DNA from 3 places in the Streptomyces sp. SID8374 genome. Region 3 is predicted to be linked to each of the others. Evidence: riboswitches for the same ligand, from Rfam matches in the RefSeq annotation. Region 3 holds a riboswitch; each other region holds the start of a gene.
What was found. A riboswitch is a leader RNA that binds a small molecule or an ion and turns the genes downstream of it on or off. The one in region 3 is predicted to bind cyclic di-AMP.
Positions count from the first base shown of each region.

Region 1: it holds a riboswitch for cyclic di-AMP, as region 3 does, so the genes downstream of both, GTY67_RS02765 (C40 family peptidase) here and GTY67_RS15400 (M23 family metallopeptidase) in region 3, are expected to answer to the same signal.
Region 2: it holds a riboswitch for cyclic di-AMP, as region 3 does, so the genes downstream of both, GTY67_RS33050 (transglycosylase SLT domain-containing protein) here and GTY67_RS15400 (M23 family metallopeptidase) in region 3, are expected to answer to the same signal.

Region 1 covers NZ_WWGH01000001.1:627,293-637,566, forward strand. Annotated here, with positions in the region: gene GTY67_RS02750 (excalibur calcium-binding domain-containing protein) at 7-525, shown strand; gene GTY67_RS02755 (ATP-dependent Clp protease proteolytic subunit) at 670-1,305, shown strand; gene GTY67_RS02760 (hypothetical protein) at 1,313-1,618, shown strand; cyclic di-AMP (ydaO/yuaA leader) riboswitch at 1,972-2,158, shown strand; gene GTY67_RS02765 (C40 family peptidase) at 2,162-2,632, shown strand; gene GTY67_RS02770 (LysE family translocator) at 2,711-3,352, opposite strand; gene GTY67_RS02775 (LysR family transcriptional regulator) at 3,426-4,340, shown strand; gene GTY67_RS02780 (ATP-binding protein) at 4,423-4,854, opposite strand; gene GTY67_RS02785 (helix-turn-helix transcriptional regulator) at 5,104-5,964, shown strand; gene GTY67_RS02790 (DUF397 domain-containing protein) at 6,010-6,252, shown strand; gene GTY67_RS02795 (8-amino-7-oxononanoate synthase) at 6,245-7,417, opposite strand; gene bioB (biotin synthase BioB) at 7,562-8,815, shown strand; gene GTY67_RS02805 (adenosylmethionine--8-amino-7-oxononanoate transaminase) at 8,808-10,151, shown strand; gene bioD (dethiobiotin synthase) at 10,153-10,274, shown strand, end outside.
Region 2 covers NZ_WWGH01000002.1:2,204,793-2,215,066, reverse strand. Annotated here, with positions in the region: gene GTY67_RS33070 (CARDB domain-containing protein) at 1-2,277, shown strand, start outside; gene GTY67_RS33065 (dihydrodipicolinate reductase) at 2,400-3,479, shown strand; gene GTY67_RS33060 (carboxymuconolactone decarboxylase family protein) at 3,476-3,955, shown strand; gene GTY67_RS33055 (GMC oxidoreductase) at 4,010-5,653, opposite strand; gene GTY67_RS33050 (transglycosylase SLT domain-containing protein) at 5,803-6,624, opposite strand; cyclic di-AMP (ydaO/yuaA leader) riboswitch at 6,628-6,818, opposite strand; gene GTY67_RS33045 (FAD-dependent oxidoreductase) at 7,267-8,628, shown strand; gene GTY67_RS33040 (SpoIIE family protein phosphatase) at 8,645-10,274, opposite strand, start outside.
Region 3 covers NZ_WWGH01000001.1:3,529,295-3,539,568, forward strand. Annotated here, with positions in the region: gene GTY67_RS15375 (sporulation protein) at 1-338, shown strand, start outside; gene lhgO (L-2-hydroxyglutarate oxidase) at 469-1,725, shown strand; gene trmB (tRNA (guanosine(46)-N7)-methyltransferase TrmB) at 1,898-2,764, shown strand; gene GTY67_RS15390 (PrsW family intramembrane metalloprotease) at 2,947-4,479, shown strand; gene GTY67_RS15395 (aldo/keto reductase) at 4,500-5,444, opposite strand; gene GTY67_RS15400 (M23 family metallopeptidase) at 5,694-6,737, opposite strand; cyclic di-AMP (ydaO/yuaA leader) riboswitch at 6,749-6,901, opposite strand; gene GTY67_RS15405 (PP2C family protein-serine/threonine phosphatase) at 7,112-8,434, opposite strand; gene GTY67_RS15410 (MerR family transcriptional regulator) at 8,574-9,320, opposite strand; tRNA gene GTY67_RS15415 (tRNA-Met) at 9,438-9,511, opposite strand; partial or broken gene GTY67_RS15420 (alpha/beta fold hydrolase) at 9,615-10,241, shown strand.

The sequences.
Region 1 (10,274 bases), 2.9 Mb from region 3:
GGACCGATGAATTGGAACGACCCGCAGCACCCGTCACGCCAAGCGGACTGGGGGCCTGGTGTCACCGTGCCGCCGCAGAGCCCTTCCACCGGGCCGCGTTGGGCCCGTAAGCGCGTCGTACTCCCGGCCGCCGGTGTGCTGTTCCTGCTCGGCATCGGGATCGGTGCCACCGGTGAGCAGCCGGAGACCGTGCGGACGGCCGCGGTGAAGAAGGCGGAGCCGGGGCCGACGGTGACCGTCACCGTGACGGAGACCGCGAAGGTCACGGTGACGGCCGACCCGGAGCCCGCCCCGACGGTCACGAAGATCAAGAAGGTGCGGGTGACCGTCACCGCCCCGCCGCCGGAGCCTGCCGCCGAGGCGCCCGCCCCGGTCCAGGACGATGACGACGACGCGGGCGGGGCGTACACGTACTACAGGAACTGCACCGCCGTCCGCGCCGCGGGCGCCGCCCCCATCAGGAGGGGCGAGCCCGGGTACGCCTCCCACCTCGACCGCGACGGTGACGGAGTCGGCTGCGAATAGACGCCCACCGCCCCTCCTGGATGCCGCGAACGCGAAAGCCACGCCCCTCTTCTGTACGTCCTGTACATTTTTGACGGGGCGTGAGCGCGGACCGGCCTGCGCCGCCCCCGCGTTCCGTCGCGCACCCAGGAGAGGGGCTCCGCCATGATCCGACCCGCCGCCCGCCACGTCCTGCCCGAGTTCACCGAACGCACCCCGTCCGGGACCCGGACCCAGGACCCGTACTCCAAGCTCCTGTCCGAGCGGATCGTCTTCCTCGGGACTCCGGTCGACGACACCGCGGCGAGCGATCTGATCGCGCAGTTCATGCACTTGGAGCACGCCGATCCGGGCCGGCCGCTCTCGCTCTACATCAACTGCCCCGGCGGCTCGTTCGGGGCCATGGCGGCGGTCCACGACACGATGCGGTTCCTGACGTGCGACGTGGAGACCTTCTGTCTGGGGCAGGCCGGCTCCTACGCGGCCGCCCTCCTGGCGGCCGGAACGCCGGGACGGCGACATGTCCTGCCCGGCGCGCGGGTAGTCATTCGGCAACCCGCACTGGCGGAGCCGGTGCGGGGCCGGCCGTCCGACCTGGAGATCCACGCGCGCGAACTGGTGCGCACCCGCGAGCTGTTCACGGCGATGCTGGTCCGCCACACGGGCCGGACCGCCGAGCGGGTCACCGCCGACATCGAACGCTCCACCATCCTCGACGCGCAGGCCGCCCTCGCCTACGGGCTGGTGGACCACGTCGTGGAGAACCGCACGCTCCCCCAGCCGCCGCACGACGCGAGGTGAACCGCCCATGGAGCCACCGGAGTTCCCGCCCCTGCCCGCACTGACCCGCGCCGAGGGCGAGTTCATCGACCGCTATCTGGCGGTCCTGGACCAGGTGGGCCGGATCAACCCGGCACACGGCGGCGACACCTACAGCGCGCTGCGGGCGGCGCAGGCCCTGGCCTCCGGGGCGGCGGCCCTGCGCGACGCGCTGGCCCTGATGCATGAGCGCGGCGAGCGGCAGATCCACGCGGCGACGCTCGTACGGGCCCTGCGGGTGCTGGACGGCGAGCGGCGGGCGGGCAGGGTCGCCGTGCCGCCGACCCCGAACTGAGCCGCGCCGCGCGCCGGGAGCGCATTACGGGAGCGGGGCGGTCGCCCCGCCGTGCGACACGCCCGGTCCAGCGATCAATTTCCCTCGCTCGTTCGGCGTAGGGGATCACCCGCGCGAGCGACGGCCCAACTTGCGTCCGACGCGCGGGCTGTACTCGAAATGCCCCCTTTCGTCGCTGGTACGAGGGTGTGCGCCGGGCTCGTCGGCGGGCGCGAATCCGCCCCGTCCACCCGAACGGTTCAGTGGTGAGGAGACTCACAAATCACTGTTTCGACTCGGAAATCCGGCACTTCGTGAGTCAAGATCCCTGGGACGACAAGCCCCCGCCGCCGCGGCGGGGCGGTCCGGGTGGACGCCGAGTCCTGCCGCTTCCCGGATGACTGGTCGACAGGAGTGGATCGGCAGGAGTGGAGGACCCAAGCACAACGGGCCGACCGGGAGACCGGGAAGCCCTCGGGGTGAAGCCGCGTGAAGCGGCCGGGCAACTTCGCCAGCCCGAACCCGACAGGTCATCCTTCACAGGCGGCTGACGAAGGGTTGCGCATGTCTGCGCAGGTTCATGTCCCGTCTCTGTTCGCCCGGGTCGGTACGGCTTCCGTACTCACCCTGGCCGTGACGTCCTCGATGCTCGCACCAGGTCTGGTCAACGATGCCGAGGCCGCCACCCATTCGACGAAGGCGCTCAAGATCGCCGCGTCGAAGAAGGGCGCTCCTTACAAGTACGGGGCCACGGGTCCCAGCCGGTTCGACTGCTCGGGGCTGACTCTCTACTCGTTCAAGAAGGCCGGGAAGAAACTCCCCCGCACGGCACAGCAGCAGTACAACAAGACCAGCCGTATCGCCGCATCGAAGCGGAAACCCGGCGACCTGGTCTTCTTCCATTCCGGGCGCAGCGTCTACCACGTGGGCATCTACGCCGGGGGAGGCAAGATCTGGCACTCCCCCAAATCCGGGGACGTGGTCCGCAAGGCGAAAATCTGGTCCAAGAGCGTCTGGTACGGACGGGTCCGCTGACCCACCGACCGGACGCTCTTCCCTTGCGGGCGGTACGGGCACATCTGCCGGCGCCGCCCGCGAGGGCCCCGGCGCCCCTCAGCGCAGAAGGGGCCCGGTCACCAGCGCCAGGCCCAGACCGGTGAGCGCCACACCGCTGCCGCCCTCGATCGCCCGGGCGGTACGCGGCCGGCGCAGCCACCGGCCCAGCCGGTCCACGAGCAGGGCCACGGCCGGGAACCAGACGAGGGCCAGAGCCACCACGAGGGCGGCCAGCAGGAGCGTCCTGGGCAGCGGCGGCTGCCCGTCGGGGACGAACTGCGGCAGCAGGCTGAGGAAGAGGACCGGCGCCTTCGGGTTGAGCGCGTTGGTCAGGAACCCCTGACGCAGCGCGCGCCCGAACCCCTCGGGCCCCTCCGGCGGTACCCGGTCCGGCGTACGGCCCTTCTCGGAGGCCCGGCGCCGGAGCGCGTACAGCCCGCTGATCCCGAGGTACAGCACGTACGCGCCGCCGAGCAGCTGGACCGTGCGGAAGAGGACGGGCATCGTCACCAGCACAGCGGCGAGCCCCGCCACGGCGAGCGCGGTGTGCACGAGCAGCCCCCCGGCGACGCCGAGCGCGCTGGCCAGGCCCGCGGTGCGGGAGGCGAGGGCGTTGCGTACGACGACGGTGAAGTCGGCGCCGGGCAGCGCCACCATTCCGGCGGCGACCCCGGTGAAGGCGATCAGTTGTGCGTCCATGGGGTCCAGCCTGGACCTGCGGAGCCTTTAGCGTGTACTAGCAATCTTCTGGGGCCGGCTAAAGGAACGCTTCATGTACGACCCGACGCGGCTCGCCGCACTGGTGGCGGTCGCCGAGACCGGATCGATCACACGGGCCGCCGCCCACCTGGGCTACACCGCGCCCGCGCTCTCCCAGCAGCTGGCCAAGCTGGAGCGCGAGGCCGGGGCGACGCTGCTGGTGCGCCACCATCGCGGGGCGCGGCTGACGGCCGCCGGTGAGCTGCTGGCGGGCCGGGCGAGGCGGGTCCTGGACGAGCTGGACCAGGCGCGGCACGAGCTGGCGCAGCTGGCCGGGCTGTCGGGCGGCAGGCTGCGGGTGGGGACGTTCACGACGGCCGGGGTCCATCTGCTGCCGCCGGTCCTGAGCGCGTTCCGGCGGGCCCACCCGGAGGTCGATCTGGCCGTCACCGAGTACGAGCCGCCGGGCGGGATCGCGGCGGTGACCGAGGGCGAGGTGGACCTGGCGCTGACCCACACCTACGAACCGGCGGTGGCGGACCCGCCGCCCCCGGGCGTCACCGTGGAGCCCCTGCTGGTCGAGGAGCTGTTGCTGGCGACCGCCGTCGGGCACCGGCTCTCCGAAGGCACCGGACGGCTGCCGGTCGCGGAGCTGGCGGGCCGGCCGCTGATCAGCTCCGCGCCGGCGCATCCGCCCCGGCGCGGGGTGGAGAGCGCGCTGGCGGCGGCGGGCGCCGCACCGGCGGTGGTCTGCGAGTCGCCGGGCTACGCACTGGTGTGCGCGCTGGTCAGCGCCGGGCTCGGCGTGGCCGTGGTGCCGGAGATGGTCGCGTCGCTGTCGCCCACGCCGCTGGCCGTCCGGCGGCTTGAGCCCGCGGACTTCCGCCGGACGATCTCCGTGGTGCACCGCGGCGACCGGGCGACCGCCGCGGCGGCGACGCTCCTCGCACTGCTGCGGAGCGGGTACGGCCGGGCGGCGGCCCGCTGAACCGTGGCGGCCCCCTGCACCACGGCAGCCCTCTGCACCGTGTCAGCCCCTTGAACGGTGGCGGCCTTCGCGAACCCTGTCGTCAGCCCTGGACCGCCACCGCCCAGGGCAGCGCGATCCAGACCGTCTTGCCGCCCTCGGCCGTCGGGACGACCGTGAGCCGCCCGCCGTACTCCTTGGCCAGCGCCCGGATGATCACCATGCCGCGCCCGTTGTCCTGCCGTACGGCGGCGGGCAGCCGCTGAGGCCACCGGGGGTGACTGTCCGTCACGCCCAGACGCAGTTCCTCGTCGCGTTCCAGGCGCAGATCCACGGTGAAGGTGGGCGACTGGCCGAAGGTGTGCTGGACGGCGTTGGTGGTGAGTTCGGAGATGATCAACCGGATGGTGTCGGCGAGATCCGTGTCCTCGGAGAGGCCCCATTCGGCCAACGTCCTGGCCACATATCTGCGGGCCGAGGAAACCGAGGCCGGATCGCTCGGCAGGGTGACGGTTGCTTCCTGATGGTCTGCCATGGCGACGCCGTCCCTTTCGCGCCCCGGCCGACCGGCAGTCGGCCAGGATTGTGCTTCGCGCCAGACTGCCACTGTTGAAGCTCGCTGTAACGATGTTCGACCAAGATATGCATATATCTGTCGCTCGAAGCGGTGAATTCGGGCCCGCACAACCGGGGCGGAGGGCACACTGACCCCCTTGCGGGCCCGAACCTTGCGGTGCGTGTCGGACCCGTCCCGTTCCGTTCCGCACAGCGCGAGGAGACCTGGATGCTGCACGGCCCCGTCGTCCGACGGCGGAAGCTCGGCGAGGAGTTACGGAGTCTGCGGCACGCCTCCGGACTGACCAGCCGGGACACGGCGCGGCTGCTCGGCTGGCACCAGTCGAAGGTGAGCCGTATCGAGACCGGCGCCAGCGGGGTCAGCCCCCAGGACGTGACGCGCCTCCTCGACGTCTACGCGGTGCGCGACACCCAGCTGCGCGCCCTGCTCGAAGTGCTCGCCGGGTCGGCGGGCGGCGGCGGCTCGGGGTGGTGGCACGCCTACCGGGGCCTGATCCCGCCCCAGTACCGCGACTTCATCAGCCTGGAGTCGCAGGCGAGTACGGTGCGGACCCTGGAGACCTCGGTGGTGCCGGGGCTGCTCCAGACCGCCGGTTACGCGCGGGCGGTGACCCGGGCCTCGCTGGACGGCTTGCCGCCGGACGACCTCGACTCCCTGGTCGAGGTGCGGCTGACCCGTCAGAGGGTGCTGCGCGCGAAGCCGCCGCTGCGGTTCACCGCCGTCCTGGACGAGGCGGTGCTGCACCGGGAGGTGGGCGGCCCCGAGGTGATGCGGGATCAGCTGCACCATCTGACCCAGGTGGCTCAACTCCCGCACGTGGAGCTTCAGTTGCTGCCGTTCTCCGTCGGCGGGTATGTCGGACTCACCTCGCCTTTCGTTATCTTCTCCTTTCCGAACATTTCTGATCTGGATGTGGTCGTTCTTGACCACTTGACGAGTAGCCTCTATCTGGAGCGGAAAGAAGACCTCGACGCGTACAGCTCGGCCTTCCGCACCTTGCAGACACACGCACTGACCCCGGATCGATCGCTGGAACTCGTCGCCGCGATCCGCCGCGGCCTCCGCTAGACCGGCAACCCGACAGGACGTCCGACTCTGCCCGAGGGGGGCACCATGTCCGACCGTCTCGCACCGCACCCGTCGTCACCCACCCCCGAACCACTGCTGTGGCGCCGCAGCAGCCGCTCCACCGGAATGAACAACTGCGTGGAGACCGCACGGCTGTACGGCCCCGGGCCCGGCGGCGCGCTCCTCGCCGTACGCGACTCCAAGGACGTGGACCGGCCGCCGCTCCGGTTCTCCGCGACGGCCTGGACCACCTTCGTGGCCGGGCTGGACCGGCAGCACATCAGCTGAGCGGAGCCAGGGCCTCCCGGGGAGCGGTCGCGACGATCGTGGCCACCGCGCCGGTGATCTGCTCCTCGGTGAGGTCCGCCCGTGCGGTCAGCCGCAGCCGGGAGATGCCGTCCGGCACCGACGGCGGCCGGAAGCACCCGACCGCCACTCCGGCCGACCGGCAGTCGGCCGCCCACGTCACCGCCGCGTCGGCGGAGGGTGCCCGGACGGAGACGACCGCCGCGTCGGGCCGGACCGCCGTCAGCCCGGCGGCGGTGAGCCGCCCGTACAGCGTGGTGGCGACCTCCCGGGCCCTGGCCGCCCGTTCCGGCTCCCGGCGCAGCAGCCGGAGGGCGCCCAGCGCGCCGCCCGCCGCCGCCGGGGCGAGGCCGGTGTCGAAGATGAACGTACGGGCGGTGTTGACCAGGTGGTCGATGACCCGGGCCGGTCCGAGGACCGCACCGCCCTGGCTGCCCAGCGACTTGGAGAGCGTGAGCGTGGCGACGGTCCCCGCACCGCCCGCAAGTCCGGCGGCGGCGAGGGCGCCGCGTCCGCCGTCGCCGAGGACGCCGAGGCCGTGCGCGTCGTCCACTACCAGGGCGGTGTTCGCGGTGCGGCACACCTCGGCCAGCGCGGCGAGCGGGGCCGCGTCCCCGTCGACGGAGAAGACCGAGTCGGTGACGGCGAGCGCCCGCCCGTCGTGTCCCTGGAACGCCTTGGCCACGGCGTCCGGATCGGCGTGCGGGACGACGGCGGTCTCCGCGCGGGATAGCCGGCAGCCGTCCACGATGGAGGCGTGGTTCCCGGCGTCAGAGACGATGAGCGAACCGCGCCCGGACAGTGCCGTGAGGGCCGCCAGGTTGGCCGCGTAGCCGGAGGAGAGGACGAGCGCCGCCTCGAAGCCGCAGAAGTCGGCGAGTTCCCGTTCGAGTTCGGCGTGCAGCTCGGTGGTGCCGGTGACCAGCCGGGACCCCGTCGCGCCCGCACCCCAGCGGTGGGCGGCGGCAGCGGCGGCGTCGGTGACCTTCGGGTGCCGGGTGAGGCCCAGGTAGTCGTTGCTCGCGAGGTCCAGGAGCCCGGCTTCCGCGCTCCTCGGGCGCAGGGCCCGGACGAGCCCGGCCTCGGCCCGGCGGCGGGCCTCGTCGTCGATCCAGTCGAACGGGGCGAAGGGCGGGGCGAAGGACATAGGGCGGTCCCTTTTGTAGGCAGCTCACAGACCCTAGCGGGGTGCGCAGCAGGTCAGGGTGTGGCAATACACACACCCTCGCCCACGTCTCCTGTCCGGTTCCTCCTTGGCTGGAGACGGTGCCGTAAGCCAGGATCATCTTTCATGGACCTGCTGAACACGCTGGTGGACAAGGGGCTGCGGCGCGAACTGCCGACCCGCGAAGAAGCGCTCGCCGTGCTGGCGACCTCCGACGACGACCTGCTGGACGTGGTGGCCGCCGCGGGCAAGGTACGCCGCCAGTGGTTCGGGCGGCGCGTCAAACTCAACTACCTGGTCAACCTGAAGTCGGGGCTCTGCCCCGAGGACTGCTCGTACTGCTCGCAGCGGCTGGGTTCCAAGGCCGGGATCCTCAAGTACACCTGGCTGAAGCCGGACGAGGCGTCCAAGGCGGCGGCCGCCGGGGTCGCGGGCGGGGCCAAGCGGGTCTGTCTGGTGGCGAGCGGGCGCGGGCCGACGGACCGGGACGTGGACCGGGTCACCAAGACCATCGAGGCGATCAAGGAGCAGAACGAGGGCGTCGAGGTCTGCGCCTGCCTCGGTCTGCTCTCCGACGGACAGGCCGACCGGCTGCGTTCGGCGGGCGCCGACGCGTACAACCACAACCTCAACACGTCCGAGGAGACGTACGGGGCGATCACCACCACCCACACGTACGCGGACCGGGTGGAGACCGTGCAGCAGGCCCAGGCCGCGGGCCTTTCGGCGTGTTCCGGGCTGATCGCCGGGATGGGCGAGAGCGACAAGGACCTGGTCGACGTCGTCTTCGCGCTGCGGGACCTGGACCCGGACTCGGTGCCGGTGAACTTCCTCATCCCGTTCGAGGGCACGCCGCTGGCCAAGGAGTGGAACCTCACCCCGCAGCGCTGCCTGCGCATCCTCGCCATGGTCCGCTTCGTCTGCCCGGACGTCGAGGTCCGGCTCGCGGGCGGCCGCGAGGTGCATCTGCGGTCGATGCAGCCGATGGCGCTGCACCTGGTGAACTCGATCTTCCTCGGTGACTACCTGACCAGCGAGGGCCAGGCGGGCCAGGCCGACCTGGACATGATCGCGGACGCCGGCTTCGAGGTGGAGGGCCAGGGCACGACCACGCTGCCGCGCCACCGGGCCGACGCGCTCGCCGGGGGCGGTTGCGGTTCGCAGGCCACGCCGGAGGCGGCGGGCTGCGGTTCGCACGGCGGCGGTGGCGGCTGTGGTTCGCACGAGGCATCCGGCGGCGGCTGCGGGCCGTGCGGTGGCCATGGCGAGCCGGAGACCGTCGCGGGCGCCGGGGAGAGCGTCCCGGCCGGTGCGGCGCGTACGGATCTGGTGGCGGTCCGGCGACGCGGTGCGGGGACGGATCTCGCGCCCAATGCCTGAGCCGTACGACCCCGAACCCGGCGGGCCTGCCGAGCCGAAGCCGTACTCCCCCGACGAACTGCGGGCGCTGGACCGCGCGCACGTCTGGCACCCCTACGGTCCGATGCCCGGCCGGCAGGAGCCGCTGATCGTGGAGTCGGCCTCCGGTGTACGGCTCCGGCTCGCCGAACCCGTCGAGGGGCAGCGGGAGTTGGTGGACGGCATGTCGTCCTGGTGGTCGGCGGTGCACGGCTACAACCACCCGGTCCTCAACGAGGCCGCGCGCGGCCAGCTGGACCGGATGAGCCATGTGATGTTCGGCGGGCTCACCCATGAGCCCGCCGTCCGGCTGGCCACCCGGCTGGTGGAGATCACCCCCGAGCCGCTCCAGCACGTCTTCCTGGCCGACTCGGGGTCCGTGTCGGTCGAGGTCGCGGTCAAGATGTGCCTGCAGTTCTGGCGTTCGGCCGGGCGCCCGGAGAAGCGCAGGCTGCTGACCTGGCGCGGCGGCTACCACGGCGACACCTGGCAGCCGATGTCGGTGTGCGACCCGGAGGGCGGGATGCACGAGCTGTGGTCGGGGGCGCTGCCCCGGCAGGTCTTCGCCGACGCCCCGCCGGACGGTTTCGACGCGCAGCCCGACCCGGACTACGTACGCCGTCTGCGGGAGCTGATCGCCCGTCATGCCGACGAGGTGGCGGCCGTGATCGTGGAGCCCGTGGTGCAGGGAGCGGGTGGGATGCGGTTCCACTCCCCCGCCTATCTGCGGGTGCTGCGCGAGGCGTGCGACGCGTCGGACGTCCTGCTGGTGTTCGACGAGATCGCGACCGGTTTCGGGCGGACGGGGAAGCTTTTCGCCGCCGGGCACGCCGGCCTCTCGCCGGACGTGATGTGTGTCGGCAAGGCGCTGACCGGCGGTTATCTCACGATGGCGGCGACGCTGTGCACCTCGCGGGTGGCAGAGGGGATCTCGCGCGGCGAGGTGCCGGTGCTGGCGCACGGCCCGACGTTCATGGGCAACCCGCTGGCCGCCTCGATCGCCTCGGCCTCGGTGGACCTGCTTCTCGGGCAGGACTGGGAGGGCGAGGTGGCGCGGATCGGCGCGGGACTGCGCTCCGGTCTGGCGTCCGCGTCGGATCTGCCCGGAGTCGTGGACGTACGCGTCCTGGGGGCGATCGGCGTCGTCCAACTCGACCACGAGGTGGACATGGCGGCGGCGACCCGGGCGGCCGTGCGCGAGGGCGTGTGGCTGCGGCCGTTCCGCGATCTGGTGTACACGATGCCGCCGTACGTCACCGGGGACGACGACGTACAACGGATCTGCCGGGCCGTGTGTGCCGCGGCTCGGGAGGGCTGACATGACGATTCTCGTGGTGACCGGTACGGGCACGGAGATCGGCAAGACGGTGGTGACCGCCGCCGTGGCGGCCGCTGCGCGGGGGCGCCGGGTCGCGGTGCTCAAGCCCGCGCAGACCGGGCT
Region 2 (10,274 bases), on a different contig from region 3:
AGCGCCCCGGTCGGCGCGCTCGCCGCGGGGGCCTCCGCGACCTTCTCGGTGCCGGTCGGCAAGCGGCCGCAGGGCTCGTACACCGTCTCGGCGCTGGTGGACCCGGCCGACACGATCATCGAGTCGGACAACACCAACAACAGCCGCACCACCGCCTCCCCGCTGGTGGTCGGCCAGAGCCCCGGCCCCGATCTGGAGGTCCGCTCCATCACCTCCAGCCCGTCCAACCCGGCCGTCGGCGCGGCGGTCACCTTCACCGTCGCCGTGCACAACCGCGGCACCAGCGCGGTGAGCGCGGGCACCGTCACCCGGCTGACCGCGGGCTCCACCACGCTCAACGGCACGACCCCGGCCGTCCCTGCGGGCGCCACGGTGAACGTGCCCATCAGCGGCAGCTGGACGGCGGCCAGCGGCGGTGCCACCCTGACCGCCACGGCCGACGCGACGAACCTGGTCGCGGAGACGAACGAGACCAACAACGTGCTCGCCCGCTCCATCGTCGTCGGGCGCGGCGCGGCGGTGCCGTACACGGAGTACGAGGCGGAGGACGCCGCGTACCGGGGCACCCTGCTGACGGCGGACGCCAAGCGGACCTTCGGCCACACCAACTTCGCCACCGAGTCCTCAGGGCGCAAGTCGGTGCGGCTCAACTCCACCGGTGAGTACGTGGAGTTCACCTCGGCCAACGCGTCGAACTCCATCGTCGTACGCAACTCCATCCCGGACGCGGCGGGCGGCGGCGGCCGCCAGGCGACCATCAGCCTCTACGCGAACGGCCAGTTCGTGCGCAAGCTGGACCTCTCCTCCAAGCACAGCTGGCTGTACGGCAACACCGACAGCCCCGAGGGCCTCACCAACACCCCCGGCGGCGACGCGCGGCGGCTGTTCGACGAGTCGCACGCCCTGCTCGCCCAGACCTACCCGGCGGGCACCAAGTTCCGGCTCCAGCGGGACTCCGGCGACAACGCAGCGTTCTACATCATCGACCTGATCGACCTGGAGCAGGTCGCCCCGCCCACCGCCCAGCCCTCGGGCTGCGTCTCCATCACGCAGTACGGCGCGGTCCCCAACGACGGGATCGACGACACCGCCGCCATCCAGCGCGCGGTGACCGCCAACCAGAACGGCCAGATCGGCTGCGTCTGGATCCCGGCGGGCCAGTGGCGCCAGGAGCAGAAGATCCTCACCGACGACCCGCTGGACCGGGGCCAGTGGAACCAGGTGGGCATCCGCGACGTGACGATCCGGGGCGCGGGCATGTGGCACTCCCAGCTCTACACGCTGACCCCGCCGCACGAGGCGGGCGGGATCAACCACCCGCACGAGGGCAACTTCGGTTTCGACATCGACGAGAACACGAAAATTTCCGACATCGCGATCTTCGGCTCCGGGACGATCCGCGGCGGTGACGGCAACCATGAGGGCGGTGTCGCGCTGAACGGCCGGTTCGGCAAGAACACGAAGATCAGCAACGTCTGGATCGAACACGCCAACGTGGCCGTCTGGGCGGGCCGCGACTTCGACAACATCCCCGCCCTGTGGAACCCGGGCGACGGCGTCGAGTTCACCGGGATGCGCATCCGCAACACCTACGCCGACGGCATCAACTTCGCCAACGGCACCCGCAACTCGACGGTCTACAACTCCTCGTTCCGCAACACCGGCGACGACGCGCTCGCCGTCTGGTCCAGCAAGTACGTCAAGGACCAGTCCGTCGACATCGGCCACGACAACAGCTTCCGCAACAACACGATCCAGCTGCCCTGGCGCGCCAACGGCATCGCGATATACGGCGGTTACGGCAACAAGATCGAGAACAACATCATCGCCGACACCATGAACTACCCGGCGATCATGCTGGCGACCGACCATGACCCGCTGCCCTTCTCCGGGCAGACGCTGATCGCCAACAACGCCCTGTACCGCACCGGAGGAGCCTTCTGGAACGAGGACCAGGAGTTCGGCGCGATCACGCTCTTCCCGCAGAACCTGCCCATCCCCGGCGTCACGATCCGCGACACCGACATCATCGACTCCACCTACGACGGCATCCAGTTCAAGACGGGTGGCGGCCTGATGCCGGACGTGAAGATCCAGAACGTCAGGATCGACAAGTCGAACAACGGCTCCGGCATCCTCGCGATGGGCGGCGCGCGCGGCAACGCGACGCTGACCGATGTGACGATCACCAACTCGCGTGACGGCCATGTGCTGATCGAGCCCGGCTCGCAGTTCACCATCAGCGGCAGCCCGAACATCGCACGCGCGGGGCGGTAATCCCCTCTGTACGGCTGCCGGGCCGGCGGTCATCCGCCGGCCCGGCAACACCCTTTCCCGAGCCCCGAATTCACCCCTCCACGGCTCTGGGAAGTGCGAGGTCCGGCCGCTACCCTCCGCGCATGATTCCCACGGTTGTCTGGGGTACCGGCAACGTCGGCCGCGCGGCGATCCGCGCCGTCGAGGCCCATCCGGCACTGACACTCACCGCCGTCCTCGTCCACGATCCGGCCAAGGTCGGCCGCGACGCGGGCGAGTTGGGCGCGCTCGGCCGCACGCTCGGCGTCGCGGCCACCGACGACATCGCCGCCGTCCTGGCCGACCGCCCCCGCGCGGTGGTCTACGCGGCGTCCGGCGACATCCGCCCCGACGACGCTCTCACCGACATCGGCCGGGCGATCCGGGCCGGAGCGGTCGTCGTCACGCCCTCCCTCTATCCGCTCTACGACCAGCGCAACGCCCCGCCGGAGCTGCGGGATCCGGTCCTGGCCGCCGTCGCGGAGGGCGGCGGCTCCCTCTTCGTCTCCGGGGTCGACCCCGGCTGGGGCAACGACGTCCTGCCGCTGCTGATCAGCGGTCTGGGCACCGAGGTGGATGTGATCCGCTGCCAGGAGATCTTCGACTACTCCACGTACGAGCAGGAGGAGTCGGTACGCCATCTGATCGGCATGGGGCACCCGCTGGACTACCAGCCGCTGATGCTGGCGGAGACCGTTCCGACGATGGTGTGGGGCGGTCAGATACGGCTGATGGCCCGGGCGCTGGGCGTCGAACTGGACGAGATCCGCGAGACGCTGGACCGCCGGGCGCTGGAGACGTCGGTGACCACCCGCACGATGGGCGAGTTCGCGGCGGGCACCCAGGGCGCGGTGCGGTTCGAGGTGCAGGGCGTCGTGGGCGGGGAGCCCCGCATCGTGATCGAGCACATCACCCGTATCCATCCCTCGTGCGCACCGGACTGGCCCTCCCCGCCCGACGGCGTGGGCGCGCACCGCGTGGTGATCGAGGGCCGCCCCCGTATCGAGGTGACGGTCGAGGCCTTCGACGAGGGTGAGAACCGGTCGGCGGGCGGGAACGCTACGGCGGTCGGGCGGCTCGTCTCGGCCATCGACTGGCTGGTGGACGCGAAACCGGGCCTGTACGACGCACTGGACATCCCGCTGCGGCCCGCCGTCGGCAGGCTGGGAAGGAGACCGGCATGATCATCGACATCCCGGAGGGCCAGGAGCCCATCGGTTACGTATGGGGGGAGATGGTCCCCGGCATCGGCGTGGCCGCCGCCGCCTTCTCGATGTCCGTGTACGAGCACACGACGCTGGGCCTGCGGGAGTTCGAGGCCGCGCGGCTGCGGATCGCGCAGGTCAACGGGTGCCTGTTCTGCCTGGACTGGCGGACCGAGCGGGACGGGGAGAAGGTCGAGGAGGAGTTCGCGCAGGCGGTGGCCAAGTGGCGTACGACGGACGCCTTCGACGTGCGGACCAGGCTGGCGGCGGAGTACGCGGAGCGGTACGCGCTGGACCACCACGGTCTCGACGACGCCTTCTGGCAGCGGATGACCGCGCACTACAGCCAGGTGGAGATCGTGGAGCTGTCCATGAGCATCGGCTCCTGGCTGGCGTTCGGGCGGCTCAACCATGTACTGGGGATCGACGCGGTGTGTGTGCTGCCGGGTCACTGACGGAGTCCGGGGCCGCCGGGTTGGCACTCCCGGCCCCGGGCTCTCCGTACGCCCCTACAGATCGGTGGCGATGATGCGTTCGATGTTGCGCTCGGCGAGCGCGGTGATCGTGACGAACGGGTTGACGCTGGTGTTGCCGGGGATCAGGGCGCCGTCGATGACGTACAGACCCGGGTAGCCGTGCAGCCGGCCGTAGTTGTCGGTGGCCTTGTCCAGGACCGCGCCGCCCAGGGGGTGGTAGGTGAGGTGGTCGCCCCAGATCTTGTAGGTCCCGAAGAGGTCCGTGCGGTAGATCGTCCCCTCCTTCTGGTTGATCTTGTCGAAGATGGTCTTCGCGGCATCGATGGACGGCTGCTTCCACGCCGTCTGCCAGTTCAGTTCGGCCCTCCCCGCCGCCGCGTTCCAGGTGAACTGGGCCCGGTGGGGGTTCTTGGTGATCGAGAGGTAGAACGAGGCCCAGGTCTCGATGCCGGTGGGCAGCGGAGCGACTTCGGCGAACGCTCCGCCTGCGTCCCAGTTGTCGATGCCGCCGGTGGGGATGGACGACTGCACCTTCCCCGTCGGGTCCCAGAGGTGGTTGGCCCGGCCGCACATGACGTTGCCGTTGTCGCCCCAGCCCTTGCCGATCTCGTTGTTGAGGGCGGGCAGCGCTCCGGTCGCCTTGAGGCCGACGAGCAGCTTGCTGGTGCCGACGCTGCCTGCCGCGAAGAAGACCTTGTCCGCCGTGACGGTCTTGGTGGCGGTGGTCCGGCCGGTGGTGTCCAGCTGGTCGATGAGGACCGTGTAGCCGCCGCCGGAAGCCGGGGAGACGCGGGTGACCTTGTGCAGCGGGGTGATGGTGACCCGGCCCGTGGCCCTGATCCGGTCGATGTAGGTCTTCTGGAGCGACTTCTTGCCGTAGTTGTTGCCGTAGAGGATCTCGGCGTCCAGCGCTGACCTGGGTACGGTCCCGGCGGCCTCCTGCTTCATGTAGTCCCAGTCGTACACGGCGGGCACGAAGAGGAACGGGAAGCCCGAGCGCTGCGCGTGCTTCCGGCCGACCCGGGCGTACTGGTAGCAGTCGACGCTGTCGAACCAGGCGGGGTCGATGGTGGTGACGCCGAGGTCCGCGTTGGCGCGCGGGTAGTAGGTGCTGTACATCTCCGCGGCGTCGACCGACGGCAGGATCGCGGCGAAGTTCTCCCGCTTGGGCGTGACGGCCATGCCTCCGTTGACCAGCGACCCGCCTCCAACACCGCGCCCCTGGTAGACGGTGATGCCGGCGAACTCCTCGGCGTCCAGGATCCCGGTGTAGCGGTTGACGGATCTGTCGATCGGGAAGCCGAGGAAGTTGCTCAGCGGCTGCTTGGTCCGGGTGCGCAGCCAGAAGGAGCGGTCGTCCGGCCTGGTGGTGTTGGCGAAGATCTTGCCGTCCGCGCCGGGGGTGTCCCAGGCCATGCCCATCTCGACCATGTGGACGTCCGTGCCGGCCTGGGCGAGCCGGAGGGCGGCGACCGAGCCGCCGTATCCGGTGCCGACGATCAGCACCGGCACATGGGCGCCGGAACCGATCGGGGCCGCCGCCGCGCGGGCCGTGGCCCAGACCGGTGTGGTGGATCCGGCGAGCGCCGCGACCCCGAGAAGAGAACCTGTTCCAGTGATGAATCTTCGACGCGATACACCCTTGGGGGCGTTGCCGTGCGGGGTGGTGTCGTTCATGTGACATCCCTCACTCTCGACAGAGTGCAACAGGTTCTACTGTCGATCGCGTGGTAAGTCACTAGAAACTTGGGGGTAACTTCCCGGTACGCCGAGGGGCCCCGGACCGGTGTGGTCCGGGGCCCCTCGGGCGTGCGCGCGTACGGGGATCAGTAGGCGCCGAAGACGTTGTCGATCGAGCCGTACCGGTCCGCGGCGTAGTTGCACGCGGCGGTGATGTTGGCGACCGGGTCGTAGCTGTCGGTCGAGGTGCCGGGCACGTGGTACGCCTGGAACGTCGGGTCGATCACCTGGAGCAGGCCCTTGGAGGGGGTGCCCTTCACCGCGTTGGAGTCCCAGTTGTTGATGGCGTTCGGGTTGCCCGAGGACTCGCGGATGATGTTGCGGTGGATACCCTCGTAGCTGCCGGGGATGCCGTGCTGGGCCATGACCGCCAGCGACTCCTTGATCCAGCCATCGAGATCGTTGGTGTACGTGGCGGGAGCGGCGGCGGCCGGGGCGGCGGCGGGAGCGGCCGTCGTGCGCTCCGAGCGGTCGGCGCGCTCCGTCGTGGCGGTGCGGGCGGCAGCCTTGCCGGCCTTGGCGTCTGACGGGGCGGCAGCCTTGGCGCCGATGGTCAGCGTGATACCGGGGTGAATAAGGTTCGGGTTCTCGCCGACGACCTTGCGGTTGCCTTCGTACAGCTTCTTCCAGCCGCCGCTGACGGAATGCTCGCGGGCGATCTTGGAAAGCGTTTCGCCGGACACCACGGAATGCTTGACGGGCGCGGCCTTCGTCACGGAATTCGCCTGGGCGGTCACGGAGACGGGAGCCACCGCCTTTTCCGCGGCGACGGAGTGCGCGGGGGCGGCGGATGCGGTGGTGGCGCCGAGCACCGGGAGGGCCAGAACGGCTCCACCCGTGGTCACGGCGGCGATGCCGCGGCTCAGCGAGACGGACTTGGGACGGCGGTGCTTACCCTGTGCGGGCATGGGGAATTTCCTCTCCGGCGCCTACGAGGTGAGCTGTCGGGTTCAGACGGGAGATGTCTGGCCGCATGGACATGCGACTTCACCCCTAGCCGTTCCGGATACCGGATCGGCGGCTTACCTGGGTCCCCCGCTCCTGCCGTACGTGAGTGGGTTTCGGTTTCCCGGACGGCGGCAGGATTCGGCGTTCCATCCGGATTGAGCGTGACCGTAGGCGAAAAGCGCCGGACAGAACAAGCCCCGAATTCCGGATGACCTTTCTCCGCAAGATCGAATTCAGGAATTCCCGGATCCACCCGTTCCGCCGCGTCGTCAACTTTCTTCGCACAGAAGGGAACCGAACCCTCCACTTCTGCGTCCGCACCCTCGGACGTGACGCTCACCACTTCGCGCGGAGGTGGCCGAAACAGGCGCGGCCAAAATAGCTCAACGGCCCCAATAGCCCCTTTATGGAAGAGAAGTCCAAAAGACTCAAATCACCCATACCGCCCCGCAGAAACGGACTTATCGGGCGGTTCCGTAGGCCGGTTCGAGGGTCTCGCCGGCCGAGGGCTTACGGTGTGGGGTGGAGACTAGTAAGCCAACCCTTACCTCCGACGTACGCTGTACCTGCCCGCGTTCGCCCGCCTTAAGGATCACCACGCCATGACACGCCCCGTCCGCGTCGCCATTGTCGGAGCCGGCCCTGCCGGTATCTACGCTGCGGACGCGCTGCTCAAATCCGAGGTCTGCCAGGACCCGGGCGTCTCGATCGACCTGTTCGAGCGCATGCCCGCCCCCTTCGGCCTGATCCGTTACGGCGTGGCCCCCGACCACCCCCGGATCAAGGGCATCGTCAAGGCCCTGCACCAGGTGCTGGACAAGCCGCAGATCCGCCTCTTCGGCAACGTCAGCTACCCGAACGACATCGGCCTGGACGACCTGCGGTCCTTCTACGACGCGGTGATCTTCTCCACCGGCGCCGAGGCCGACCGCGCCCTCGACATCCCGGGCATCGAGCTGGACGGCTCCTACGGCGCGGCCGACTTCGTCTCCTGGTACGACGGCCACCCCGAGGTCCCGCGCACCTGGCCGCTGACGGCGGAAAAGGTCGCCGTCCTCGGCGTCGGCAACGTGGCGCTGGACGTGGCCCGGGTGCTGGCCAAGACGGCGGACGAGCTGCTGCCCACCGAGATCCCGGACAACGTGTACCAGGGCCTCAAGGCGAACAAGGCGCTGGAGGTGCATGTGTTCGGGCGGCGTGGCCCGGCGCAGGCCAAGTTCAGCCCGATGGAGCTGCGGGAGCTGGACCACTCGCCCAACATCGAGGTCATCGTCAACCCCGAGGACATCGAGTACGACGAGGGCTCCATCGCCACCCGGCGGGAGAACAAGCAGGCCAACATGGTCGCGCAGACCCTGGAGAACTGGGCGATCCGCGATGTCGGCGACCGCCCGCACAAGCTCTTCCTGCACTTCTTCGAGTCCCCGGTCGAGATCCTGGGCGAGGACGGCAAGGTCACCGCGCTGCGCACCGAGCGCACCGAGCTGGACGGCACCGGCAACGTCCGGGGCACCGGGAAGTTCACCGACTGGGACATGCAGAGCGTCTACCGCGCCGTCGGCTACTACTCGGAGGAGCTGCCCAAGCTCCCCTTCGACGTGGCCTCCGGCACCGTCCCGCACGAGGCGGGACGCGTCATCGCCGGTGACGAGCACATGGCCTCGGTCTACGTCACGGGCTGGATCAAGCGCGGCCCGATCGGTCTGATCGGCCACACCAAGGGCGACGCCAACGAGACGGTCGCCTGCCTGCTGGAGGACCGCGCCGCCGGCCGTCTGCCCGAACCGGCTACGCCCGCTCCTGAGGCCGTCGAAGCCTTCCTGGAGAGCCGGAACGTCCGCTACACGACGTGGGAGGGCTGGCACAAGCTGGACGCCCACGAGCAGGCGCTCGGCGCGGCCCAGGGCCGTGAGCGCATCAAGGTCGTGGAGCGCGAGGGCATGCTGGACGCCTCCGGCGCCTGATCAGTCCCGTCACTCCTCAGGCCGGGTCCGTGGCACTCTCCGCGCCTTGCGGGCCCGGCCCGCGGAACGTCCGCCACAGGTCCGGCGGGGCGGCCTCCCGGGCGGGCGGCGGCGCTTTCTCCGGGACGTGCGTCCAGCGGGCGGCCAGCAGGATCGCGATGTCGTCGGGGCGGTCCGTGGCCTGTCTGGCCTCCCCGATCACCCGGTTCGCCAGCTGGGCCAGCGGCACGGAGCCGACCCCGGCGATGGTGGCGCGCAGCCGTTCGATGCCCTCGTCGATGTCGGTCCCGGGGCGTTCGATGAGCCCGTCGGTGAACAGGGCCAGCACATCGCCCGGGTCGAGTCGCAGCTCCGTGACGGGGTAGGCCGCCTGCCCGTCGATGCCGAGCACGATGCCGCCGGGCAGGTCCAGCACCTCGGTCCGGCCGTCGGGGTGGCGCAGTACCGGCTGCGGATGGCCCGCCCGTACGGCACGGGCCCGCCCTGTGAGCGGGTCCAGCACGATGTAGCAGCAGCTGGCGAACTGTCCCGGGTCTAGATCGATGAGCAGCCGGTTCGTCCCGCTCATCACCTCCTGCGGGTCATGGTTGCTCAGGGCGAACGCCCGTACCGCACTGCGCAGTTGCCCCATGGTGGCGGCCGCCGAGACACCGTGCCCCTGGACGTCGCCGATGACCAGGGCCAGTTCGTCGCCGGTCTCGATGACGTCGTACCAGTCGCCGCCCACCTCCATGTCCTGGGTGCCGGAGAGATAGCGCCCGAGGGTGTCGACCCCCTCGACCTCCGGCAGCCGGTGCGGCAGCAGGGCGTCCTGGAGCCCCCGGGCGAGCGCCGACTCGCTGTCGTACCGCTGCGCACGTTGCAGAGCCTGGGCGATGAGCCCGGCGAGGGCGGTCAGGACGGTGCGCTCCTCGGGGCTGAACCCGCGGGGCCGGTCGAAGCCGAGGATGCACGAGCCGACGGGCCGCCCCGAGGCGATCAGCGGCAGGAACGCCCGCGCGCCGATGTCGGTCTCCATCGGGATGCCCGGGTAGGCGTCGGCCAGGCGCTGCATGGACTCGAAGAAGATCGGGCGGCCGGTGGTCAGGGTCTCCACACCGGGGATGGAGACGTCGAGTCCGACCCCGTCGAAGCGGTCGAGGAACCCTTTGGGGAACCCCGTCTCCCAGGCGAGGTGGAGGTGACGCTCGCTCAGCAGGTAGATGGCGAGCTGCCTACCGCCGAACGCGGGGAGCAGCTCCTCGGTGACGACGGCGGAGACCTGGCGGGCCGTGACCGCCTCGGTGAGGGCGATGGCCAGGGCGACCGGGCGGTAGAGCGCGGAGGACCGGTCGGCGGTGGAGCCGATGCCCAGACCCGGCGAGGTGACGGAGCCGGGCGTGTACGCCGGTTGCTCGGTGGCCTGGAAGACCGCGCTCAGCCCGTCAAGACCCGGGTACAGGGAGACCGACAGCCAGACGGACTCGGCCCGCCGGGCGAGGAAGTGGACGGGTTCGTCGGAGATCAGGGCCGCCCGGCAGTGGTCCTCGTACGCCGGATGTCCGAACCACGGCAGCGCCTCCCAGACGACATGGCCGACCAGCTCGGCGCGGGGGCGGCCCAGCAGCTCCTCCGCGAGCACGTTGGCGTACGTGATGCGCCCGATC
Region 3 (10,274 bases):
GGTTCGCCGCCGATGCCGCCGAGTGCTACCGCGATCTCAAGGCTCCCCGCCAGGTGCGGCGCTTCACCGAGCAGGCGCTCTCCCGGCCGACCGACGAGTTCGTCCGGAGCCACGGACTGCGGCTCGTCGTCTCGGCCGTCGCCGAGCTGGAGTCGGGGAACCTGGACGCGGCCTGCGCGGCGGGCACCCGGGCGGTCGAGGTGGCCGGCCGGATCTCCTCCGCGCGCACCACCGAGTACGTACGCGACCTGCTCCACCGGCTCGAACCGTACGGCGACGAGCCACGCGTCGCCGAGCTGCGGGAGCGGGCCAGGCCGCTGCTGGTGACCCAGGTCTGAGCCGGTGTCGTGATCCAGGTCTGAGCGGGGCGTCCGGTGCGGACGCCCGATTGTGTGCCACGCCCTGCCCGGATCGGGTTTGAGCCCGTTGTCAGTGGGTCAGTGCACTATCGGGGTGGGAGGTGGCGTGATGATGACGCACGCGGCGTACGACTGCGATGTGCTGGTGATCGGCGGCGGGATCGTCGGTCTGTCGACCGCGTACGCCCTCCAGAGGGCCGCTCCGGGCACCCGGGTGACGGTCCTGGAGAAGGAGCACGGCCCCGCCCGCCACCAGACCGGCCGCAACAGCGGAGTGATCCACAGCGGGATCTACTACCGCCCCGGTTCGCTCAAGGCGCGGTACGCGCTGCGCGGCTCCGCCGAGCTGGCCGACTTCTGCGCCGAGCACGGGATCGCCCACGCCACCACCGGCAAGCTGATCGTCGCCACCGAGCGCTCCGAGCTGCCCCGGCTGCACAGCCTGGTCCAGCGCGGCCGCGAGCACGGACTGCCCGTGCGGGAGCTGGGCCCGGCGCAGATCGCGGAGTACGAGCCCGAGGTCCGGGGCCTCGCGGCGATCCGGGTCGGCACGACCGGCGTCTGCGACTTCACCGCCGTCGCCACCCGCTTCGCGAGCGAGGTCACGGCAGCGGGCGGCATCGTGCGGTACGGGGCGGAGGTCACCGCGATAGACCGGCGCGCCTGGGGCGTGGCGGTGCGCACGGCGGACGGGCTGGTGGTCCGCGCCCGGACCCTGGTCAACTGCGCGGGGCTGCACTGCGACCGGGTGGCCCGGCTCGCGGGCGACGACCCGGAGGTGCGGATCGTGCCGTTCCGGGGTGAGTACTACGAGCTGGCCCGCCCCGAGCTGGTGCGCGGCCTGGTCTACCCGGTGCCGGACCCGGCCTTCCCCTTCCTCGGCGTCCACCTGACCCGGGGCTTCGACGGCTCGGTCCACGTCGGGCCGAACGCGGTCCCCGCCCTGGCCCGCGAGGGGTACGGCTGGCCGGTGGTGCGCCCCGCCGAACTGCTGTCCACGCTGAGCTGGCCGGGCACCTGGCACATCGCCCGCAGACACTGGCGGTACGGGGCGGGCGAGGTGCACCGCTCGCTCTCGAAGTCCGCCTTCACCCAGGCCGTACGCCGACTGCTCCCCGCCGTACGGGAGGAGGACCTGCGCCCGTCACCGGCCGGGGTCCGGGCCCAGGCGGTGCTGAAGGACGGCACGCTGGTCGACGACTTCCTGATCCGCGAGGCCCCGCACACCGTGCATGTGCTCAACGCTCCCTCCCCCGCCGCGACGGCGTGCCTGCCGATCGGGCGGGAGGTGGCGCGGCGGGCGCTGCGCCGGGCTCAGGAGACGGGGTGGAGGCCGCCCGCCGTAGAATCGGGTCATTGTGTCTGAGCAGCCCTTGAACCCCACCACCGCGCCGGTCCCGGAATCCGGGACGGCCGACGAAGCCGTGCTGTCCGCCGACGCCGACACCACGACGGTCCACGCATCGGCGACCGGCTCCACGGCGGCCGACGTGACGGCCTCTACCGGCGCCACGGCCTGCGGCCCCACGGCGGCCGACATGACGGCCGGGACCGGCTCCACGGCCTCCGGCTCCACGGTCGCCGACGCCGCGGCCTCGACCGGCTCCACGGCCTCCGATGTGCCGGCCGACGAAGCCGCCGCGCTGCGGGCCGCCTCCTTCGAGCGGGCGCGCCGGCTGCGCCAGGAGCCCCGCTTCCCCGGCGGCCCCGCCGCCGACCCGGCCGGCTCGCACCACGAGCGCCGCATCCGCAGCTTCCAGCCGCGCCGCAGCCGGGTCACCACCGGCCAGCAGGACGCCTTGGAGCGGCTGTGGCCCAAGTGGGGCCTGGACATCGACGGCAAGCGCGTCCTGGACCTGGACCAGCTCTTCGACGGCCTGCCCGTCGTCCTGGAGATCGGGTTCGGCATGGGCGAGGCCACGGCCCAGATGGCCGCCGACGACCCGGGCACCGGCATCCTCGCCGTCGACGTCCACACCCCCGGCCAGGGCAACCTGCTGGGCCTCGCGGACAAGGCGGGCTCCACCAACGTACGGGTGGCCAACGGCGACGCGGTGATCCTGCTCCGCGAGATGCTGGCCCCCGAGTCGCTGGACGGCCTGCGGGTCTACTTCCCGGACCCGTGGCCCAAGGCCCGCCACCACAAGCGGCGGCTGATCCAGCCCGAGTTCCTGGACCTGGTGGCCCCGGTGCTCAAGCCCGGCGCGATCGTGCACTGCGCGACCGACTGGGAGCCGTACGCGGAGCAGATGCTGGAGGTGCTGACCGCGCACCCCCGCTTCGAGAACACGGCGGCGGACGGCGGATACGCGCCGCGTCCGGCGTTCCGGCCGCTGACCCGGTTCGAGGGCCAGGGCCTGGACAAGGGCCACGTGGTGCACGACCTGCTGTTCGCCCGTATCTGAGAAACCACGTCCGAGAAACCACGTCCGAGAAACCACGTCTGAGAAACCGCGTCCGAGGAACCACCCCCGAGGAACCGCTTCCGAGGAACTGCGGGAACCGGCCCGCGCCCTGGCCGAACGGTGAGGTGTCCTGGCCGGATGCACCGTCGCCGGGTGTCGGTGGTCCTCGTTAGGGTCGAGGGGTGTCCGACGGTTCCGTGCAGTACCAGCAGCGGCAGCCGGCGGTCCCGGTCCTCCACGAGCAGCGGCCCGAGGAGGTGCTGGGCGCCGTGCCGGAGCGCGGCCGGTGGACGTACCGGCCGCGCCGCGTCGGCATGGTGTGGCGCAGCAAGGTGTTCCGCGCCGGGGCGGTGATCGTGGCGCTCGCGCTGTGCGGGCTGGTGATCCTGGCCCTGGTCCGCGAGCAGACGGGCCCGGAGGGGTTCCTCGTCGGCCTCGGCCTGGCGGTGCTGCCGGTGCCGCTCCTGATGGCCGCCTTCCGCTGGCTGGACCGCGTCGAACCGGGCCCCTGGCGGAACCTGATCTTCTCCTTCGCCTGGGGCGCGTGCGCGGCCGCGCTCGTCGCGATCATCGCCAACTCGTTCGCGATGCGCTGGATAGCCACGGCGACGGCCGACCCGACGAGCGCGGACACACTGGGGGCGACAGTGATCGCCCCGATCGTGGAAGAGAGCGCCAAGGCCGTCTCCGTCCTGCTCATCTTCATCTTCCGGAGGCGGGAGTTCCGGGGCGTGGTCGACGGCATCGTGGTCGCGGGCTTCACCGCGACGGGCTTCGCCTTCACCGAGAACATCCTCTACCTGGGCAACGCGTTCGACGAGGACCAACAGCTGGGCAGCTCGGGGATCGCCTCGGTGACGGCCGGGACGTTCTTCGTACGGATCGTGATGTCGCCGTTCGCGCACCCGCTGTTCACGGTGCTCACCGGCCTCGGCTTCGGCTTCGCGGCCATCAGCGCCCGCCACCACCGGGTCCGCCGGATCGCCCTGCCGGTGCTCGGCCTGGTCTCCGCGATGGGCCTGCACGCCCTGTGGAACGGCTCGTCGGCCTTCGGCCCGTACGGCTTCTACGCGGTGTACGGGGTGGTGATGGTCCCGGTCTTCGCGCTGGTGACCTGGCTGGCGGTCTGGTGGCGGAGGCGGGAGCTGCGGACGCTCGCCGCCGAACTCCCCGCGTACGCCACGGCCGGCTGGCTGACCCCGGCCGAGCCCCTGGCGCTCTCCTCGATGCGGACCCGGGGCGTGGCCCGCGACCTGGCCCGCCACTGGCACGGCAAGCAGGACCGCTCCCGGGGCCGGGCGGCGGCCCGCGCGGTCGCCGAGTACGAGTCGTTCGCGACGACCCTGGCCGGCCTGCGCCGCCGCGCCCGCCACGACGCGGTGGGCCCGGATTTCGCCGCCCGGGAACGGGAGCTGCTGCACCACCTCTGGCAGCGCCGCGACATCGCCGCCCCGGCCCTCACCCACGCGGCCCACATGACCGGCACGGCCCCGCGCCCGCGCCCGTACCCCCGGCCGCCGATGCCGATGCAGACGCCGTACGGATATGGGTACGGGTACGGCTACGGGCAGAGCCAGGGATACGGGCAGGGGCAGGGCTACGGCTACGGGCAGGGGCAGGGCTACGGAACCGGGTACGGCTACGGCGCCCCGCCCCCGCAGCAACCTCCGTACGGCCACCACACCCCCTACGGCCCCACCCCGCCTCCCCCGTAAGGCGGTTCAGGCGGTCCGGCTCAGGCCGACGCCTCCGTGAGCGCCGTCAGCTCCGCGTCCGTCAGCTCCAGGTCGGCGACGGCCAGCAGGGCGGGGAGCTGGTCGACCGTGCGGGCCGAGGCGATCGGGGCAGCGACCGTCGGGCGGGCGGCGAGCCAGGCGAGGGCGACCGTGGCGATCTCGGCGTCCCGTTCCGCGGCGACCTTGTCGAGGGCGGCCAGCACCTTGCGGCCGCGCTCCGACTCCAGGTGCTCGCCCGCCTTGGCCGAGCGGGCGCTCTCCACGGTCGCGCCCGGGCGGTACTTGCCGGTGAGGAAGCCTGCGGCCAGCGCGAAGTACGGTACGGCCGCGAGCCCGGCGCGGGCGGCGGTCTCCTGGAGCGGGCCCTCGTAGGTGTCCCGGGAGACCAGGTTGTAGTGCGGCTGGAGGGCGACGTACCGGGCCAGGCCTTCGCGCTCGGAGAAGTCCAGGGACGCCTGGAGGCGCTCCGGGCTGATGTTGGAGGCGGCGATGTGGCGCACCTTGCCGTCCTTCACCAGCTGGTCGAGGGCGGTGATGATCTCCTCGACCGGGACGGTCTCGTCGTCGAAGTGCGTGTAGTAGAGGTCGATGTGGTCGGTGCCGAGGCGGCGCAGCGACTGCTCGGCCGCGGCCTTGATGGTGGTGGCGGAGAGCCCCTTGTAGTCGGGGTGGGCGCCGACCTTGGTGGCCACGACGATGTCGGAGCGGTTGGAGCGCGAGGCGAGCCACTTGCCGATGACGGTCTCCGACTCGCCGCCGTGGTTGCCCTCGATCCAGGCGGTGTAGGCATCGGCGGTGTCGACGAAATTGCCGCCGGCCGCGGCGTACGCGTCGAGGACGGCGAAGGACTGGTCCTCGTCCGCCGTCCAGCCGAAGACGTTGCCGCCGAGGGAGAGGGGGAAGACCTGGAGGTCGGAGCTGCCGAGGGTGCGCAGAGAAGTCATGTGGGTGTTCAACGACGGTGCCGGAGCCGGATATTCCATCCGCCCGCACTCCGCCGGAGAGACCGGCAGCCCTGACGTCGGGGGGTGAGCGTCAGGGCTGCCGGGGTTTCGGGGTGGTGCGTACGCCCCTGCGAGGGGTGCGCACCTGCAAGGAGCGCGGGACCCTCGGACGGAGCGGGACCCTCGGACGGATCAGGGATCCTCGGAGGGATCGGGGCTCCTCAGAGGGATCAGGGCTCCTCGGACGGATCAGACGGAGAGGCCCTTGCTGTTCAGCCAGGCGGCCGGGTCCATGGCCGAGCCGCCGGCGGTGCGGACCTCCAGGTGGAGGTGGACGCCGGTCACGTTGCCGGTGGCGCCCATGCGGCCGATGGTCTCGCCGGTGCTGACCTTCTGGCCGACCGAGACGTCGATCGAGGACTGGTGGGCGTACCAGATCTCCGTACCGTCCTCCAGCTGGAGGACCGTGCGGTAGCCGTATGAACCGGACCAGCCGGCCGACGTGATCGTGCCGCTGTGCACGGCCTTGAGCGGCGATCCGGCCGCCCCGGCGAAGTCCAGGCCGGTGTGCTGGCCCGAGGACCACATCGCGCCGGACTGACCGTAGGTCGAGGTGAGCGTGTACGACGAGGTGGGCAGGGTGTAGCTGGCGCGGAGCTTGGCGAGGCGCTCTTCCTCGGCCTTCTTCGCGGCCGCTTCCTCCGCCGCCTTCTTCTCCGCGGCGAGCTTGGCCTTGACCTCGGCCTCGGCCTCGTCCTGCTGCTTCTTCGCGTCGGCGGCGGCCTTCTCGGCCGCGGCCTTCTCCTCGGCGGCCTTGGCCTCGGCGTCGGCGCTGGCCTGCTGCTGCTCGGCCTGCTGGAGGATGCGGGCGCGCAGGGCCTCACCGGCGTCGGTGGTGCCCTGGTCGGCCTCGGCGGTCGTGATGCCCGCGGTGGTGAGCGGGGCGGCGGTGACCGGGGCGGCCTCGGCCTCGTCGGACATGAAGGCCCCGACACCGGGAAGGGACTTGGCGTCGGGGAGGTTGTCCGCGATGGAATCGGGAAGGGAGATGGAGACCGGGGGCTTGGACTGGGCGGTGGCCATGCCACCCGCACCGACAGCCGCTATGACGCCGACCCCGAGGACCGTGGAGCTGCGGGCGAGGCCTCGCTGCTTGGCCACGCGGTGCTTGCCGCGCACGGGACGGACGGACTCCGCGGTGGGGTTCCACTCCTCCCACGTCCGCTCCGGACCACCGAGGCCATCGGCAGTGAAGGGTGACGGGGCCTCAGGGGCAGGCTTGTTGGACGCCACGTGGGCGCACTCCTTTCCTTCCTTCTCGCCTACCGGGTTAGCTGACGGGTTCGGAGCAGGAAGGTCTCCTACGGACCCCTCCGCCTCTCACGAGACACAGGCGTCCGATTCACCCCATGTAGGTGGTTCCCCGGTTCCCTTGCGGGATTCGGCGCTCGCGCACGGCGCCGTCTCTGACGACGGCTGGGACGACCGCGCTGCGTTATCGAACGTTAATAGACAGACGGGCCCGATTCCAAGCTGTTCCTGTTGATCATTAACGGCTCCGGCGGGAACTTACCGTCCACAAGCGGCCCGAATCGGACGACTTGACGACCCCTCGCCCACACCTCTTTTTCTGATGGTGTGTCAACTGTTATGCGGAGCGGCGCCCTTCAATTACGCACCGTGTCATCGCCCCGGCCGACGATCTTCACCGTCGTACGCCGCGGCGGCTGCCCCTCCGCCGGCCGGCTGACCGCGAGCAGCGCCATGTCGTCCGTCGACCGGCCCCCGGTGTGCAGCCGTACGTCGTCGGTGAGCGCCGAGAGCAGCTCCTCGGGGCCGGGGAAGATCCGGCCGCGCAGCCGGGCCGCCGGGTCGTAGAAGACCCCGTGCGCGTCCCGCGCCTCGGAGAGCCCGTCCGTGAAGGCGAGCAGCGTCGACCCCGGGGGCATCTCCCACTCGTCGGACCGGTCCGGCCACACCCCGAGGTCCATCCCCAGCGGCATCGCGGGCACGGACGGCGCCAGGACCTCCAGGGCCCCGTCCGCGTGCAGCAGGATCGGCTCGGGGTGGCCGCGGTTGACGAGGCGCAGCGAGGCCGAACCGGGCGGGATCTCGGCCAGTACGGCGGTGATGAACCCCTCCATGGCGTCCAGCCCGTACCGCCGCGTCCCCTCCCGCGCCAGCGCCCGCTCCAGCCGCTGCGCCACGCCCTCCAGGGACCGCTCCTGCTCGGCGGCCTCCCGGAACGCCCCGATGATCACCGCCACCGCCTCCACGGCGTCCAGCCCCTTGCCGCGCACATCGCCGACGACCAGGCGTACGCCGTACGGGGTGTCCGCCACCGCGAACAGGTCCCCGCCGACGAACTCGTCCGCCTGCGCCGCCTCGTACCGCGCCGCCACCTGGAGCCCGCCGATCCGCTCCGCCGGGGTCGGCAGGACGGCCCGCATGGCGGTCTCCGCGATGACCCGCGCCGAGGCCAGCTGCTCGTTGCTGCGGCGCACGACCCCGTTGATGACGAGGGCCAGGGCCGCGGCGGTGAGGACCGTGATCATCTCGATGACCGGGACGACCTGGGTGGACGTCCCGTCGGAGAGCCGCATCGCGATGACGGAGAGGACCGAGGCCACACCCGTACGGATGGTGCTGGCGAGCGAGAAGAAGGGCGCGGCGATCAGCGGCGCGGCCACGAACAGGGGCACGGCGGTGAAGTTGGGCGGGGCGAGCGAGTCGAAGAGGAGCCCGCCGCCGATCAGCAGCACCGGCAGCAGCCGGACGAACCGCCGGGTGCCCCGGTTCTGGGCCACCACCGGCTTCCCGCGCCCCGCAGACCCTCCCGGCTTCCCGCGCCCGGCGGAACTTCCCGGCTTCCCTCGCCCCGCGGAACCTCCCGGGGAGCCGGACCTGCCCCGCCCGGAGCCGGACAGCCCGCGCCCCGGGAGGCCGAAGCTCCCCGTCACGCGTCCGCGCCCCTTCTCCGCCATCCCCACCTGTGCACTCCTGCCCGGTCCGGCCACGGCTGCGGACGGTACCGCGCCCCGTCCAGGCTTCCCGGAGCCGCGCCGTGCGGCGACTCGTCGTCGGCCAAATAGGGGGAAAAAGCGGCCGGGAACCCCTGCGCTCCCCTGGTCAGCCGGAGAGCCGTTGTTCCGCGTAGATCGTCAGTGCATCCCGTACGAAGGCGGCGGTGCCGTCCCCGTAGCGATCGTAGTTCTTTCCGAAGCGCGGATCGGCGACATACATCTCGCCGAGCCCGATGACGTACGACCGGCTGGGAGCGACCGTCGTGGACAGCCACGCACAGTGCCGCCGAGCGATCCCCTGCGCTTCCTCGCTGTCGGCACGGACCCTGGCCTCCCTGGCCCGCCCCCAGTCCCGCGCGATGGCGTCGTGCTCGTCCCGGAATGCCTGCTTCCCGGCCTCCCCGAGCGAACGCCACCACCGGTCGCCCTTCTCGTACGCCTCACGCCCCCAGCGCTCGGTCACCTCCCGCTCATGAGCGGTGTGGTCGAACCCGTCGAACACTTCCTCGGCCATGAGTTCCCTCCCCTCCTGCGTCTTGTGGAGAGTGGTCCGCACCGAGGCGATCTGCCGCCCGATGCGCTCCTGTTCCTGTTCGAGCAGGAGCAGATGCGCCCGCAACGCCACGGCCGTGTCCCGCTGCCCTTCGAGCACCCCCTTGATGGCGGGCAGGGACAGCCCCAGCCCCCGCAGCAGCAGGATGCGCTGCAACCGGACGAGGGCGTCCTGGTCGTAGTAGCGGTAGCCGTTGCTCCCGACCCGGCTCGGCGTGAGGAGACCGAGGTCCCCGTAGTGCCGGAGCGTGCGGCTCGTGGTGCCGGCCCTTCTGGCGATTTCCTGGATGGACCACTCCATGCCGGAAACGCTAGATCTTTACGCTGCGTCAAGGTCAAGCCGGAAAGCGTCGGGCTCCGGAAACGACTCAGGCCCGGCACGCGATCAGTGATCTGCGTACCGGGCCTGGATCTTCAGTAGCGGGGACAGGATTTGAACCTGCGACCTCTGGGTTATGAGCCCAGCGAGCTACCGAGCTGCTCCACCCCGCGTCGGTAAACACCACTCTACGCCATCGGAGCGGCCACTCCGACCACACCCCGTTGCGGGGTCGGCGGGGTCAGCCGGTGCGATGGCGCTGGAGCCAGCGCCCGATTGAGCGTCACCGCCAAGCACCCCCACCGCCACGTGGACGTCGAAGGCGTCCGGGTCTTCTACCGCGAGTCGGTCCCCGACCGCCCGACGCCCCGGCCCTCCTGCTGCTGCACGTCTTCCCGTCGGCCTCGCACCAGTTCCGGCGCCTGAGCGACGCGATGGGCACCACACCACCGGCTGATCGCGCCGGACTACCCGGGCTTCGGCCACACGGAGGCCCCCGCCGGCTTCACGTACTCCTTCGACCGCCTCGCCGACATCACCGAGGGCTTCACGGAACGGCTCGGCCTGACCCGCTTCGTGCTGTACGTCTTCGACTTCGGCGCCCCCGTCGGCTCCCGGCTGGCCCTGCGCCACCCGGAGCGGATTGCGGGCCCGGTCGTCGACTACCACCGCGACGTGGAGCAGTACCCGCACTGGCAGACCTGGCTACGCGAGCACACCCCGCCCACCCTGATCACCTGGGCCGCAACGACCCGTTCTTCCCGGAGCCCGGGGCCCGCGCCTACCTGCGCGACGTACCCGACGCCGAACTCCACCTGTTCGACACGGGCCACTTCGCCCTGGAGGACCAACTGCCCGCCATCGCACCGCTGATCGCGGTTCCTGGACCGGGTGTGGGGGTGAGAACGCCGAAGCGCCCCCGCCCGGGCAGAACCG